2 regions of the Pseudoalteromonas sp. SG43-3 genome follow, and region 2 is predicted to be linked to the other one. Evidence: predicted binding sites of a transcription regulator. Region 2 holds the regulator's gene; the other holds the start of a gene.
What was found. The regulator sigma-54, encoded in region 2, starts transcription at its own class of promoters, with help from an activator protein. The targets are predictions, from matches to a motif close to GTTGGCACGNNNNTNGNNT.

Region 1 (8,186 bases), on a different contig from region 2:
TCTGGACGAGAAACTGAAAGCTCGTAACCTTCACGACGCATGTTTTCGATTAAGATACCTAGGTGTAATTCACCACGACCAGAAACACGGAAGCTATCTGGGCTTGCAGTATCTTCAACGCGAAGTGCTACGTTGTGTACTAATTCTTTGTCTAAACGCTCACGGATATTACGTGACGTTACAAACTTACCTTCTTTACCACAGAAAGGTGAGTTATTTACAGAGAATGTCATTGTTACAGTTGGCTCATCAACACTTAGTGGTGGTAATGCTTCAACGTTTCCTGGGAAACAAACTGTATCAGAAATCTTAAGCTCACCAATACCTGTTACAGTTACGATGTTACCAGCGTAAGCTCTATCAGTTTCGATACGCTCAAGACCTAGGTAGCTTTGTACTGCACCAATTTTACCATTACGTGTAGTGCCATCAGCACTGATAATAGTAACTTGTTGGTTAGGAGCAACAGAACCACGTTTAATACGACCAATACCAACTACACCAACATAAGAGTTGTAATCTAGTTGAGAAATTTGCATTTGGAAGTCACCTTCAGGATCTGCATCCGGTGGTGATACTTCTTCAACGATCATCTTGAACATAGGTTCCATGTTGTCTGATGGTTCGTCTAAATCTAGTGTTGCCCAACCGTTGATTGCTGAAGCGTAGATTACTTTAAAGTCTAACTGTTCGTCAGTCGCGCCAAGGTTGTCGAATAAATCAAAGATTTGATCCATAACCCAATCTGGACGAGCGCCTGGCTTATCAATTTTATTGATAACGACGATTGGCTTTAAGCCTTGCGCGAATGCTTTTTGCGTAACGAAACGCGTTTGCGGCATTGGACCTTCTTGAGCATCAACAAGTAATAATACTGAGTCAGCCATCGAAAGTACGCGTTCAACTTCACCACCGAAATCGGCGTGTCCCGGGGTATCTACGATATTGATATGGTAGTCATTCCAAGAAATGGCTGTGTTTTTAGCCAAAATGGTAATACCACGTTCTTTCTCAATGTCGTTTGAGTCCATCACGCGCTCTTCGTTACCGCCGCGTGTTTCTAATGTACCTGATTGCTCAAGTAGTTTGTCAACCAGTGTTGTTTTACCATGGTCAACGTGCGCGATAATCGCTATATTTCTTAACTGTTCGATGCTCATATATTTACTCAGAGAAATTAAATTCTCATTGATCCTGCAAGATCTACGCACTCATCCACGCTTTCGCGAGATGTCCCAGCATAGGATTTAAAAGGGCGCATATTATCCCTCATTAATGACATGGATGAAAGTTTATCCAATATAAATTTCAAAACTTTCTCAATACTTTTACTAAGTATCTGTTTTATATATGACAATTATATGAATTAAATTTCAAATTTTTTTTGAAAAACAGCCTTTTTGGCTATTTTGCTGATCTTTTTGGTACTCTTTTGCATTTAGGTTATGCTATTTCCGAGCGATTAAATTAGCAGCAAATTGTGCCCTGTAAATTTTGCACCAAAAAGGAAAATTTACGCACCAACATGGTGCGTTTGTACATTCCATTTTGATGCAACGATATTTTTTTAATTTATAAACAGCTAGTTATAAAAATGGCACAAAATCAGCTTAGTAAATCCCAAAGCAATTATGCAGCAATAACAAAACCCAATAGTTGGAGGACACATGTCACAATCGGTTTTAGATTTTATTAAAGAAAATGACGTCAAGTTCATTGATTTACGCTTTACTGACACTAAGGGTAAAGAACAACATGTATCTATTCCTCATCACCAAGTTGATGAAGACTTTTTTGAAGACGGTAAAATGTTTGACGGTTCTTCAATTGCAGGCTGGAAAGGCATAAACGAATCAGACATGGTATTAATGCCAGTTGCTGAATCAATCAAACTAGACCCTTTCACTGAAGAATCAACATTAATCGTACGTTGTGACGTAGTAGAGCCTTCTACGCTTCAAGGTTATGAGCGCGACCCGCGTTCTGTTGCTAAGCGTGCTGAAGATTACATGCGCTCTACAGGTATTGCAGATACAGTTTTATTTGGCCCTGAGCCAGAGTTTTTCGTATTTGACGACGTTAAATACAAATCAGATATGTCTGGTTCTATGTACAAAATTGATTCTAAGCAAGCTGCTTGGAACTCAGATAAAGAATATGCAGATGGCAACACAGGTCACCGTCCAGGTATTAAAGGCGGTTACTTCCCAGTTGCTCCTGTTGATGACTTCCAAGATTGGCGTTCAGCTACGTGTCTAGTTCTAGAAGAAATGGGTCAAGTAGTAGAAGCACATCACCACGAAGTTGCAACAGCAGGTCAAAACGAGATTGCTACTCGCTTTAATACAATGGTATTAAAAGCGGATGAAATCCAAGAAATGAAATATGTTATCCATAACATGGCTCACTTATACGGTAAAACAGCAACGTTTATGCCTAAGCCAGTTGTTGGTGATAACGGTTCTGGTATGCATTGTCACCAGTCACTTGCTAAAGATGGTGTAAACCTTTTTGCTGGTGATAAGTACGGCGGCCTTTCTGAAGATGCGCTTTACTACATTGGCGGTATCATCAAGCATGCTAAAGCAATTAACGCTTTTGCAAACGCCTCTACTAACTCGTACAAACGTTTAGTACCAGGTTTTGAAGCACCAGTTATGCTTGCATACTCTGCACGTAACCGTTCTGCATCAATCCGTATCCCAGTGGTTCCATCTGAAAAAGGTCGTCGTATTGAAGTACGCTTCCCAGATCCAACAGCTAACCCATACCTTGCTTTCTCAGCAATGCTTATGGCTGGCCTTGATGGTATCAAAAACAAGATCCACCCTGGCGATGCTATGGATAAAGATTTATATGACTTACCAGCTGAAGAAGCAGCAGAAATCCCAACTGTTGCAGCATCACTTGACGAAGCACTATCTGCACTTAGCGCAGACCGTGAATTCTTAACTCAAGGTGGTGTATTCACTGACGACTTAATCGATGCTTACATCGAACTTAAATCTAAAGAAGTTGAAAAGCTTAACATGACAACTCACCCAGTTGAGTTTGAAATGTACTACAGCTGTTAATTTAGCTGTATAAAATATGTGTGTTCTCAAGCCCGCTTTGCGGGCTTTTTTAATGGTAAAATTAATCAATCTCCACTAAAGTTAAGTTACCGACAAAAATGCAGGGCTGCAGAGTGAACAACAAGATTTTATTACTATTAATTGCTTTAGGATTAAGCAATTATGGTTACGCTGGTGAAACAAAGATATACGCTTGGAAAGATAAAAATGGCGTATTAGTGTTCTCTGACACCCCTCATAAAGGTGCTAAAGAGGTAAAGCTTACCAGCCAAGATCTTAATATGCCTGCAACAAATACTGACATTTTTGACGAGCAACCCCAGCCCCAACAAGCGGCCTTTAGTATTGCCATTTCCTCACCTGATCATAACCAGACTATTCGTGAAAATACCGGCACTGTTTATGTTACTAGCCGAATAAAACCACGCTTTGAAACTGGTTTTACTATACAACTTTTTATTGATGGCAAAGCACATGGCCCAGCCAGTGACAGTTCAACCTTTGCAATAAGAGATGTAGAACGTGGTGAGCACACACTACAATTAAAGCTTTTTAATAGTAAAAACCAAGTTATTGCTATAAGTGAGCCCTGCATATTTTTTATGCACCGAAAAGGGCTAAACCTAAGTAACTAAATTGGGGCATTACTAAACGTGCAGCAGTGTATTTTACTATATAACTTGCTTGTAAATATCCACGCACTAAAATGGTGCAACTATGATTAATAATAAAAACTTTAGCCCTGATCTACTCGATGCTATTTGGCAAAATCAAACAACCGCTATCATGTTGCTTGATAAAAACTTCACCGTTGTCTATGCCAATACCAGTACTAGCGAACTGCTTGGCCTTGGTAACAAGCGCCTATTAGATCAGCCTTTCGATAGTCTTTTTAATTACCATTCAATCGATTTGCAGCGTATAGAACAATACTCATTAGTTGAAGGTGTAGATTGCCAGCAGCACAGAGCTGACGTGGTTTTTAGCGATTCTCGCCATGCAAAAGTAGCCGTAAGTACACGACAAATTAAGTTTGATGGCTCACTTTATATTTTATTTGAGTGGCGCCAAACCGATGACGAAATTAAGCACGACCAAGCATCTAATCAAATGCATCAATACCAAGCAGCCCGAAATCTAATAAGAGGCTTAGCTCACGAAATTAAAAATCCTTTAGGTGGAATTCGCGGAGCGGCGCAGTTATTGCAGTATGAGGTTGATCAACAAGAAAGAGACCAATGTGCTGAACTTATCATTGAGCAAGCTGACCGATTACGCGAATTAGTAGATAGGCTTTTAGGGCCAAATCAGCTTCCGCAAAAATCGTATGGCAATATACATCAATCACTTGAATCAGTTGCACGACTAAGTACGTTAGATAATTGTTCTAACATTAGCTTGGTTAAGGATTACGACCCAAGCATTCCTGATGTATACATTGATCAAGGTAAAATTCAGCAAGTAGTATTAAACATTGTTCGAAATGCTCAGCAGGCGCTTGTAGATGGCGGTGAAATAACAATAAAAACCCGCATTAATCATCAGCATCGTCGCCCAGGTAAAGCACCTAAAAAAGCCTTGTTGATCCAAATATCTGATAACGGACCAGGTATTGATCCCAGTGTACGTGAAACACTGTTCTACCCTATGATAACCAATAAAGAAGATGGCTCAGGGTTAGGACTCTCAATAGCGCAAACGCTGATAGATCAACATGATGGCTATATAGAATGTGATAGCTGGCCTGGACATACTGAATTTAATATCTATCTGCCCTTTGCAGATTAATGTTTGGAGTTTGCATGAAAACAGTTTGGCTTGTAGATGATGATGCTTCTATTCGATTTGTACTTGAAAAAGCACTAACCCGTGCAGGGTTTAACGCAGAAAGCTTTGCTAATGCGCAAGATGTATTAAGCGCATTAAAGTTTAGTCAACCTACTGTTTTAGTTTCGGACGTACGAATGCCTGGTATGGATGGCATGGCGTTGCTTGAGCTTATAGCAGAGCAAAACCCTGGGCTGCCAGTTATTATAATGACTGCCCACTCAGATTTGGACTCTGCAGTTAATGCATTCCAAAAAGGTGCTTTTGAATACCTAGCTAAGCCGTTTGATTTAAACGAAGCAGTGGCGCTAGTCGAGAGCGCATGCAGAGCAAACTCCACTAAAAAAACTAAGCGAAAGCAAGCTCCACCAAAAAGTGCCCACATTATTGGTGAAGCACCCGCTATGCAAGAAGTGTTTAGAGCGATAGGTAAACTATCGGCCTCAAGCATGAGCGTATTAATAAATGGTGAATCTGGCACAGGTAAAGAACTTGTCGCCAGCGCCCTGCACAACCATAGCCCACGTAAAGAAAATCAATTTATTGCACTTAACATGGCGGCCATTCCAAAAGAGCTTGTTGAGTCAGAGTTATTTGGCCACGAAAAAGGCGCGTTTACGGGCGCCGATAGCGTACGTAAAGGCCGCTTTGAGCAAGCCAATGGCGGTACACTATTTTTAGATGAAATTGGTGATATGCCACTTGATGTGCAAACACGTTTATTACGCGTTCTTGCCGATGGTGAGTTTTATCGCGTTGGTGGCCATCAAAGTATAAAAGTGGACGTACGCATTATTGCAGCTACGCACCAAAACCTTGAAGATTTAGTTAAACAAGGCAAGTTTAGGGATGATTTATTTCATCGTCTTAATGTTGTGCGCCTACGTTTACCTGCTCTTCGAGAGCGTACTGAAGATATAGAAAGCTTATCGCAACACTTTTTACATAAAAGCGCTAAAGAGCTACAAGTAGAAAGTAAAGTACTGAGCCCTAAAGCGACTGAGCAATTACGTTTATTTAATTGGCCAGGTAATGTACGCCAATTAGAAAATACGTGTCGCTGGCTGACAGTTATGGCACCGGGTGAGCTTGTAAGCGAGCAAGATTTACCGCCGGAAATTCTGGATGCTTCACCGACCCAAGAAGAAGGTGATTGGCTAGATGCGTTTCAGCAATGGCTTAATCAAGAGCTTAAACAAGGCAAAGAAAATATTTGGCCTGACATTCAAGCCCAGCTAGAAACTCGTTTAATTAAAACCGCCCTGGCTAATTGTTCTGGTCATAAGCAAGATGCTGCTATAAAAATTGGTTGGGGACGCAACACGTTGACCCGAAAATTAAAAGAGCGCAATATTAGCTGATTAAACGCTTTTAACATATTTGGTTATTGATGAAGCTAATCGAACATATTCCTTTGTTTAAACAAATGGAAATTATAAACAGGCTGCACTTTTTTAAGGAATTTACGCTCAGCGAGCGCCAAGTCTTATTGGAGTCGTTCGGCCTGTTATATTTAGTAAGTCAGCATCAGTTTTTATTTAAACAATACGATAACGACAAGCGCTTATATATTGTACTTAGTGGCGCGCTATTAGTATTTAAACATAATCATTTGCTAGAACTTGGTACTATAGAGCCCGGTGAATTTATAGGTGAAGGCGCTTTTATAAATAACCGAGAACGCAGCACTAGCGCACGCGCTAAAACCGACAGCATAGTTCTTGCTATTACCCCTGAAGCACTTACCCGCTTGCCTAATGTAATACGTGAAAAAATTAAAGACCGAATTATAGAAGGTATGAGCTTGCGTATTGCAAAGCTCAGCGAGCATATAGAAACTCACGGTTAATTTTATCACTCAATCCATATAAACAATTTGTAATGAGCAGTTAAGCCAAGCTGGTTTATTTAAATGTGCATTGTAAATAAAAGTATCTGACGGTTTTTGACCAAAGGGTGTGCTTATTTTAGGCGTAGTATGCGTGTACGATTGCGATGTATTTTGATAATAAATAACTAAGTACGGTTCAATAAGCTCCCAATCCAACATCACTTTAGCACCACTTGGTAATGTAAATTGCGCCTTTTTTCCGTCAAATGAAACGCGCATATTGTTATATTTATCGTTTAAGCAACCCGTTGTAAGCATAATATTTGGCATACTTAGCTCGGTGCATTGTAAAGCTGAACGTAAATAAAAACCTATATTTCCATTAGTGTAGTGATGATTCTCTGCTTTGCTGTAAATAATGTCAGGTTCAAATCCCATGCTTTGCATTATTAGTGTTAAGTGCTCTAACTGCCCGCTATCAAAGTCGTTATAAGAGACAATTAACGTCGCATTTTTATATGCTTTTGGTACTGCAATATTTTGGTATTTATAAGGTAGAGTTTGAGCAGCCAGTTTAGCTTCTAGCTGCTGCTTTTGATTTGCGCTCAATGCTTGTGTATAAACATACACAGTGGGTTGCTGACATGCACCTAATAAAAAGGCCAAGCACACTAAGAGTATATTTTTCATCATCAACCCCAATTAGATTACAAGTGTAGTCTAATTGAAATTCGATAAATAGCAAATCAGCTAATTTGGCTATTTAACCACGCATCAACACTTTTACGGGTGTATAAAACTTCTTTAAATAAACGATGGCGTTGAAATTCAAGTACCGATTTTTTTTTCATATCGCCACTCACTAAGCGACTATGGTGATCGTTAAATTTTGAAATCACAGAAAAACCACGTTCAGCATTTTCCTTTTGCTCTTTTACTTGATTAGTAAGGTGTGACCTAACATCATCTGCGGTCAACATATCTGAATTATCTAAGCCCATTAGCTCTTTTTTCATTGCTAATCTTACGCCCATTTTCTACTCCGTTTTATATGTATTCATTACACATTGATTAATCCGCCAGAGTTTTAGCAATTAGCGAGCCATACGTAAAAAAGATTGCAACGAAGCTTAACTTTTAATTGCTTCAGTTTTTTTAAAGACAGATAAAATACCTAAAAACTTTCATAACTAATTGTGTATTACAGCTATCTAAAGTTACTTGCTTTGGTGCAAAAGTCGCTGTAAGCCTTTATACTAAAGCCTGTGCGTTACCCCACCGAGAGCAAATATGAACGAAGAATATATAGAAATAGAGTTAGAAGAAGAGCCGATTGAGCTTTGTAAATTATTAAAAGTATTAAACTTAGTTGAAGGTGGCGGCCAAGCTAAAAACCTAATCACTGAAGGCTATGTGGGTGTTAACCATGAAATTTGTACAATAAAGCGGAAAAA
Region 2 (8,186 bases):
ACAAAAGATGAAGACATGGTAAACATGGCTTTATGGCTTAAATCAAACGACTTTAAGCTTGATCAGGTACAAAATTTTTACCCATCACCTATGGCTAATGCGACGACTATTTACCATACAGAGATGAACTCTTTGCGTAATATAAAAAACAACTCAGAAGTTGTTCCAGTACCTAAAGGCGCACGCCAACGTAGATTACATAAAGCTATTTTACGCTACCACGATGCAGCTGGTTGGCCAATGATACGTGAAGCTCTACGTAAAATGGGTAAAGCTAATTTAATTGGTAAAGGGCCTAACTGTTTAGTGCCAGAAGAAGGGCGCGATGAAAAATCAGGTAAAGGTGGTAAAAAAGGTGGGCGTCCGGCACTAACGCGACATACTGGTTTTAGCCAATTTAAAAAGGCAAACACTAAGCCAAAAGTGGGCGGTAATCGTCAAAGCACACGTTAGTAATTTTATTCGCTAATAGATAAGGCTAATTGCGGTACGCGTTTTTTAGCTTTTGTATACGTAAATTAAGTCAGCTTTGCTCTTTATTATCTATATTATTGTAGGTGATAAAGAGTGAGGTTTTAGAGCCTCCCTCTCTTTAGATATCCTGTGCTAAGTTTAGCTTTTTTTTAAAGCATTGATGATAACCACAAACGCAATTTAAGTGACCATAACGGCTGAATGCCGGTGAGTCCTTGCGTCATTTTATTATCTTTTAAGATTATATAAGATGGCGTGACTTGTCCCTGCCAATCGGAAAATATCTCCCCGTGTTGATCGTTAACAGTACTGAAGCTGTAGCCTTGCTCATTTAAATAATCATGCAGCTCTTGATCAGAGCCTGATTTTATCGCGATGCTCACAACAGGGTATTTATTCTCGTTTGCGAGTTCGTTTATGGCAGGGGAGGTAATACTACAAATAGGACACCAAGTTCCCCAAAAATACACAAGCGTGGGTTTATCTTGGCTCATTGCTGCTAAATTAATGTTTTGCCCTTTATAGTCGATTAATTGTAATTGAGGATTTGCTGGCATGACAGGTTGCCGCCACCAATTGACGGCGGTATAAATGACGAAAAATATAGAGCCATATACCAGTACACTTTTTAATATGGATACGCTTTTTTGTTTTAGCGTTTTTTTAGGTATGTCATTTTTATGTTTGGTATCCGTTGCCATAGCTACTGATTTACCCTAAGTATTTTTGCTGTAGTTTTTTACATTTAAAGCGTTTAATTTATATCAGCAACCATGTAGCAGTACCTAAAAAGGCGAATATACCAACAATATCAGTCACCGTGGTTAGCACCACACTCCCTGCAAGAGCAGGGTCTATATTCATTCTTTTAAGAATTATTGGAATACTTGCACCAGCAACACCTGCCACCACTAAGTTCATAAACATAGCGAAGGCGAGTACGCCACCAAGCATAAAGTCCCACTGCCATAGCGCAATAACACCCGCAATTAATAGTGACCACAAAATACCGTTTAGCGCGCCAATGGCCAGTTCTTTCATCATCAAGAAACGTTGGTTTGTTTGGTTTATATGACCTACTGCAATACCACGGATAACAAGCGTTAATGATTGGCTACCAGCAACACCACCCATAGAAGGGACAATACCGTTAAGCACAGCCAAAATAGGGAGCACATCTAAAGTGCCTTCAAAAAAGCTAGCTACAAAAGCAGCTGCAAGTGCGGTTAGTAAGTTAACTCCTAGCCAAACTGAGCGTTTTTTAGAGCTTTTTAGTACTGGCGCGAATGTATCCTCTTCATCATCAAGACCGGCTAGGCTTAATAAGCTATGCTCGGCATCTTCTCGGATTACATCAACGATGTCATCGATAGTAACACGACCGAGGAGTTGGTCGTTATCGTCCACCACTGGGGCCGATATCCAATTATGACGCTCAAATAATTGCGCTACTTCACTTTCATCCATTGAGATTGGGATAGACTCACAATCTTCATCCATTAAATCGCGGACAATTTTTTCTGGCGGATTAGTTAATAATGTACTCAGCGATAAAGCGCCTATAAAGCAGTTATGTTTATCAACAACATATAAATCATCTGTACCCTCTGGTAACTCACCACGCAGTCTAATATAACGAAGTACAACATCGAGTGTTACATCAGGGCGAATGGTCACCGTATCGGTGTTCATTAGCGCACCTGCTGAACGCTCTTGATATGACAGTGCTTGCGTGGCACGTTCACGGTCTTGAATGTCCATCGCGCTAACAACGTCTTTATAGACGGTATCTGGCAGGCTACGTAATACTTCACCTAAGTCATCGTGGCCCATGTCTTCAGTTGCGGCGGCAATGTGCTTAGGTTCCATTTGGGCAATAATGCCTAAACGAACATCTTCAGATAATTCTTCAAGAACATCACCCTGCACATCAGGATCGACCAATTGCCAAAGCAGTCGGCGAATTTTATGCGGTGATGATTCTAATAATAATGCGGTATCACAAGGAGCCGTTTTTGCGAGCATGCGCCTAACTTGAACAAATTGACCACTATTGAGTGACTTCGTCACCTGCTTTAGTTGCTGTAGTGGATAATCTTGTTCAAAAGCTTCTGGCATTGGCGTCCTTTATAAATTGTTATATTACTTTATGGGGGGAGGTGAGTTAACTGGCGTTACTAACCTATTTATTTTATATATCTGTTTTAATTGAAGCACTAGTAATGCGAATATTGTTTTTATAAAACAGATTATTCTTGTTCATTAAAGCGTTGTGCTATTAATTCTCCAACAGCGTGTAAAGCTTGCTCAGAATCAGGGCCTTTACAAACAACTTTAACTTCTTTTCCTTGGCTACTTTCAAGTAACATTAATGCAAGTACGCTATCGCCTGCTGCTTCTTTGTCATCTTGGAATAATGTGATTGTAGCATCAAATTGTACTGCTAATTGCGCAAGCACAGTAGCTGCTCTGGCGTGTAAGCCTAATTTGTTTTTTATTAAAAAGGTATCTTCACAATGCATAACTTACTCTACCTAAGCTGAACAGGTGATTATTCAGCTATATTATTTTTCTTGTTCGCGATGGCGAATTTTTACATTGGGATGTGTCATTGCAAAACTTTCACCGATAGTTTGCGCTAAATACACAGAGCGATGTTGCCCACCTGTACAGCCAATAGCAATGGTTAAATAACTGCGGTTATTTCGTTCTAAATGCGGTAACCACGTTTGTACAAATGTTTGAATTTGCCATGTGAATTTTTGCACTATGCTGTGATTAGCTAAATAGTCTTTAACCGGTTGATCTAACCCATTTAAAGGCTTCAACTCTGGTTCCCAGTGTGGATTTGGTAAAAAGCGTGCATCAAATACGTAGTCTGCTTCTTTTGGTATACCGTGTTTAAAACCAAATGATTCAAATGTGACAATCAGTTGCTTATCTTTTTTACCTAAAATCTTTTCACGAATAGATTCAGCGAGTTGATGAACACTTAAATCAGTCGTATCTATCATAAAGTCGGCGCGAGTGGTTAATACATCAAGTAATTCTTTTTCTTTTTTGATGGCTAAATCAAGAGGCAACGAGTCTATTGATAGTGGGTGTAATCTGCGTGTTTCAGAAAAGCGTTTGATCAATGTCTGATCGTCACTATCTAAATAAAATAACGTAGGGTTTGCAAAGCCTGGTAAGTATTCAAGAATATCGTTAAATTCATCTTGTTCTTTAGGTATGTTGCGCACATCTATGCTAACAGCAATTTTATCGTAGCTATCAGACACACTGCGAACTAATGAAGGTAGTAGGTTTACTGGAATATTATCTACGCAATAATAACCTAAATCTTCTACAACGCGCAAAGCAACCGACTTTCCAGAACCAGAACGGCCGCTTATGATAATTAACTCCATTTAACACCCTTTATAAAACTATGATTGATCGACAATAACTTGGTAAAGCTCAGTATCAGATTTTGCACTGCGTAACTGTTTACAAAAATCTTTGTTGTTTAGTTTATCAGCAATGGTTGCTAGAGTCTTTAAGTGCTGCTGGTTATCGCCATCTGGTACGATGAGTGCGACAAAAATATCAACAGGGCGATTATCGATTGCATCAAAGTTTATTGGAGTTTCGCTAACGAGCACTAAAGCCAAAGGCTCTTCTGCACCGCTCATTCTTCCATGAGGAATAGCAATGCCACGTCCTATACCTGTACTACCTAATTTCTCTCTGCTCATTAAAGCATTAAGAATATCTTGTTGCGGTAAATACGGAAGTTTGTCGTGAGCAAGTTCGCTAATGAACTCTAAAATTCTTTTTTTGCTATTAAAAAGGACCGCAGCTTTGCTGCAGTCCTGGCATATAAGTGAACTTAATTTCATCATATTAGTGTCGAGCAAGCTTCTCTTTGTGTTTGATTACTTGGCGATCGAGCTTGTCGATCAACGAGTCAATAGCGGCATACATATCTTGATGTTCTGTAGAGGCAAATAGCTCAGCACCGCTTACGTGTATTGTGGCTTCTGCTTTTTGATTTAATTTTTCTACATCGAGAATGACATGAACATTATTAATATGATCAGAGTGTCTTTCAAGCTTCGCAAATTTAGTATTAATATAGTCTCTTAGTGAATCGGTTAATTCTACGTGACGACCAGTTAAGTTTAGTTGCATAAGCATTACCCTCTTAGTTTAGCGTCTTAAATCAGACTTTTACGCTGATTTGACGGTGGAATAGCAAGAGATTCGCGGTATTTTGCGATTGTACGTCTCGCTACTTTAATTCCTTGCTCAGCCAATATATCCGCTATTTTGCTATCACTCAATGGTTTTGCTGAGTTTTCTGCTGCGATTAATTTTCGGATAAGCGCACGTATTGCTGTAGATGAACATTCACCACCGTTTTCAGTACTTACATGGCTTGAGAAAAAATATTTAAGCTCAAATATACCACGGGGTGTATGCATGTACTTTTGAGTAGTTACGCGAGAAATTGTCGATTCGTGCATTTCTACCATTTCAGCAACATCATTTAAAACCATTGGTTTCATGGCTTCAGGGCCATGTTCAAAAAAGCCTTGTTGTTGCTTAACAATACAATTAGTAACTTTTAATAGCGTGTCGTTTCTACTTTCTAAGCTTTTAATAAACCATTTAGCTTCTTGTAAATGTGAGCGAATAAACTGGCTGTCGCCACTTGATTTTACAGTGCGAGACATTGCTGCGTATTGGCTATTAACACGAATTTTAGGCATGCTATCTGGGTTTAATTCGACAACCCAGCGGCCTTTAATTTTTTTAACTGACACATCAGGAATAACATACTCAGATTCTTCCCTTACAATAGTATCTGCAGGTTTTGGGTTGAGAGTATGTATTAGTGTCATTACTTCTTTAAGCTCTTCTTCTTTGAGCTTAGTTTTTTTCATTAATGTACGATAGTCGCGAGCTGCTAATAGATCAATATGCTCGGTTAAAATCATTTTCGTTTCATTAATATAAGGTGTTTCTTTATCAAATTGATTAAGCTGAATACACAAACACTCTTGTAAACTACGTGCAGCAATACCAACAGGATCAAACAGTTGGATGCGTTTTAATACCGCTTCAATTTCATCAAGTTCGACTTCGTTATCATCTTCGTTTTCTTGATTAAAGCTTTCTAAAATCTCTTCGCAGCTTAGTGTTAAAATACCTGAATCATCGACAGCTTCTACAATAGCAATAGCAATAGCTTCGTCTGTAGGGCTAAATGGCGTTAGTTGTAATTGCCACATTAAATACTCATGCAGCGTTTCAGTAGAGGCGCCTTGGTATATTGATTCGTCTTCAGGCATTGGACCTGATGAGGCTGCAGGAGCGGCACTCATGTACTCATCCCAACTGACATCCATAGCCATGTCGTCACTTAGCGTGTCTTTTGCAAGTGCTTCACCAGTATCTTGTTCGTATTCGCTCGGAGCATCATCAGCAGATGCGCTAACAGTTATGTCATCGGTATCAGCTTTTTGCTCGTTTTTACCAGCAGCGTCTTCGGAATAGTCTGCCTCTTCAACCTCTAATAGTGGATTACTGTCGAGAGCTTCTTGTATTTCTTGCTGGAGATCCAATGTACTGAGTTGCAACAAACGAATAGCTTGTTGCAACTGTGGAGTCATTGTAAGTTGCTGGCCCATGCGCAGCTGTAGTGATTGCCTCATGTATCTCTAACAATCCTTTTATGTTGTTATAATTAATACTAGCAGATGCTTAAAGACATGGCGTAAATGTTACAGCCTAAATTGCTCGCCTAAGTAAACATCGCGTACTGTTTTATCATTTAATACGTGTTCTGGAGTACCTGATGCAATCAGCTCCCCATGAGAAACAATGTAGGCTTTTTCACAAACATCAAGGGTCTCTCTTACGTTATGGTCGGTAATTAATACACCAATCCCACGATTTTTAAGATGTTCTATTATTTTCTTTATATCTAATACCGAAATAGGGTCAACACCGGCAAACGGTTCATCCAGTAATATAAATTTAGGATCTGCTGCCAGCGCTCGTGCTATTTCTACACGACGACGTTCTCCCCCCGATAATGCCATACCTTGGCTATCACGAATGTGTTGTATGCTAAATTCATCTAATAAGTTATTGAGCGTGTCTTCTCTGGCTTGTTTATTTAGTTCTTTGCGCGTTTCTAAAATGGCCATTAAGTTTTGATAAACAGTCAGCTTTCTAAAAATCGATGACTCTTGTGGTAAGTAGCCTATGCCTAATCTAGCACGACTATGCATAGGTAAAAGAGTAATATCGTTATCATCAATAGATATTTTACCTTTGTCGCTAGGAACAAGCCCTACAATCATATAAAAAGTCGTTGTTTTACCAGCACCGTTAGGGCCAAGTAAGCCAACTATACTGCCAGCTTGTACTTCAAGGCCGACGTTTTTTACAACTTCACGACCTTTATAGCTTTTTGCTAATAGTTCTGCTTTTAATGTGCTCATGGTTGACCTTTATCGCCTTTTTTACTTTTTTTAGTTTCGATCGGTACTAAAATTGTGTGAACGCGGTCAGTTGAGTTTTCATCTTTTTCGGCACTGATGAGCTGCTGCTCTATGTCGTAGGTAATGCTTTTAGCATTTATTTTTTGTCCGGCTTGCGATACTTGTGCATTACCAACAAGCGTTAAAAAACGCTTAGATACATCATAACGTACTTCGTCAGCACTGGCGCTCATAGTCGTGCCGTCTGATTGCTTTTCTTCAAAGTGCGCAGGGCTACCTGTGGCAATTAATAATTGTTTATTATCACCAAGTTCATCACGTTTGTGTACTTCGAGGCGATCGGCTGTAATGCGGCGATTACCGTGAATAATCTCAACGTTTTTCTCAAAAATACCCACATTAGCTTTCAATTGACCTTCTTGCTTGTCGGCACTTATTGAAATTTGATTGGCAGCAGGTTGCGTGTTTTGCTCTGCAGCACTACTATTAAACGCTAGTATAAGTGTAGGAATTATAAGTGATTTTAATATTTTATTGGTCATAATATATGGTTCGCGTATGGTTAATTAGTTTTATCACTTCGGTTTTCAAGTCGGCTTCTAGGCCTTTACCGGTGATTTTTAAATTGGGTCCAGTGATAATGACGGGTTGCTCCGAACGCATTGTTAATAACTTTATATCAACCTGAATATTATCAGCATTGATTTTGTCTATCATGGCGTTATCGGTTAAATTTTTGGCAACCACATTACCTTCTAAAATTAATTGTTTATCTTCATATAATGTTGCTTCGTCTGCATTTATTTGCCACGTTTGTTGCTCGTTATATAAAGTAAAAATGGGTTTTTCAAAAAACGTGAAACCTAATTGCTGGTATAGCTCCATTTTAGCCGCAGTGACTTTGTGGCTAATTTTACCTTGCTCATCATAGGCTGTCTGTTTGAGCTCAATAGCTATGTAATCAGGCTTAGCAACAACTTCAGGCTCAGCCTGAGGCACAATATTTGTTTGTGTAAAATAAGGGTACCAAAGCCAAACCATACAGCTAATGAATAAAACGCTTAATATTATGCGCGCTGCATTCATGAACTAGTGCCTTGTGTAGTCAATGCTTTACCATTTTCAAGCATGAGCAAATCGGTGAGTTCTCTCACAGCGCCAAAACCACCAGGCATTTGCGTTACATAATGTGACAAACGCTTAATAAGAGGGTGGGCA

Region 1: glnA (glutamate--ammonia ligase) is a predicted target of sigma-54. The motif match lies at 1,594-1,612, and genes of this name have one in related genera.

Annotation. Positions count from the first base shown of each region.
Region 1 covers NZ_JACJFC010000012.1:23,205-31,390, reverse strand. Annotated here, with positions in the region: gene typA (translational GTPase TypA) at 1-1,160, opposite strand, end outside; gene glnA (glutamate--ammonia ligase) at 1,668-3,074, shown strand; gene H5157_RS12435 (DUF4124 domain-containing protein) at 3,188-3,709, shown strand; gene glnL (nitrogen regulation protein NR(II)) at 3,792-4,862, shown strand; gene ntrC (nitrogen regulation protein NR(I)) at 4,877-6,262, shown strand; gene H5157_RS12420 (cyclic nucleotide-binding domain-containing protein) at 6,292-6,750, shown strand; gene H5157_RS12415 (hypothetical protein) at 6,760-7,422, opposite strand; gene H5157_RS12410 (hypothetical protein) at 7,479-7,766, opposite strand; gene H5157_RS12405 (RNA-binding S4 domain-containing protein) at 8,023-8,186, shown strand, end outside.
Region 2 covers NZ_JACJFC010000001.1:64,965-73,150, forward strand. Annotated here, with positions in the region: gene H5157_RS00320 (YgiQ family radical SAM protein) at 1-453, shown strand, start outside; gene H5157_RS00325 (protein disulfide oxidoreductase) at 624-1,031, opposite strand; gene mgtE (magnesium transporter) at 1,234-2,592, opposite strand; gene H5157_RS00335 (HPr family phosphocarrier protein) at 2,724-2,996, opposite strand; gene rapZ (RNase adapter RapZ) at 3,039-3,884, opposite strand; gene ptsN (PTS IIA-like nitrogen regulatory protein PtsN) at 3,903-4,355, opposite strand; gene hpf (ribosome hibernation promoting factor) at 4,360-4,647, opposite strand; gene H5157_RS00355 (RNA polymerase factor sigma-54) at 4,674-6,173, opposite strand; gene lptB (LPS export ABC transporter ATP-binding protein) at 6,243-6,968, opposite strand; gene lptA (lipopolysaccharide transport periplasmic protein LptA) at 6,965-7,510, opposite strand; gene lptC (LPS export ABC transporter periplasmic protein LptC) at 7,500-8,054, opposite strand; gene kdsC (3-deoxy-manno-octulosonate-8-phosphatase KdsC) at 8,051-8,186, opposite strand, start outside.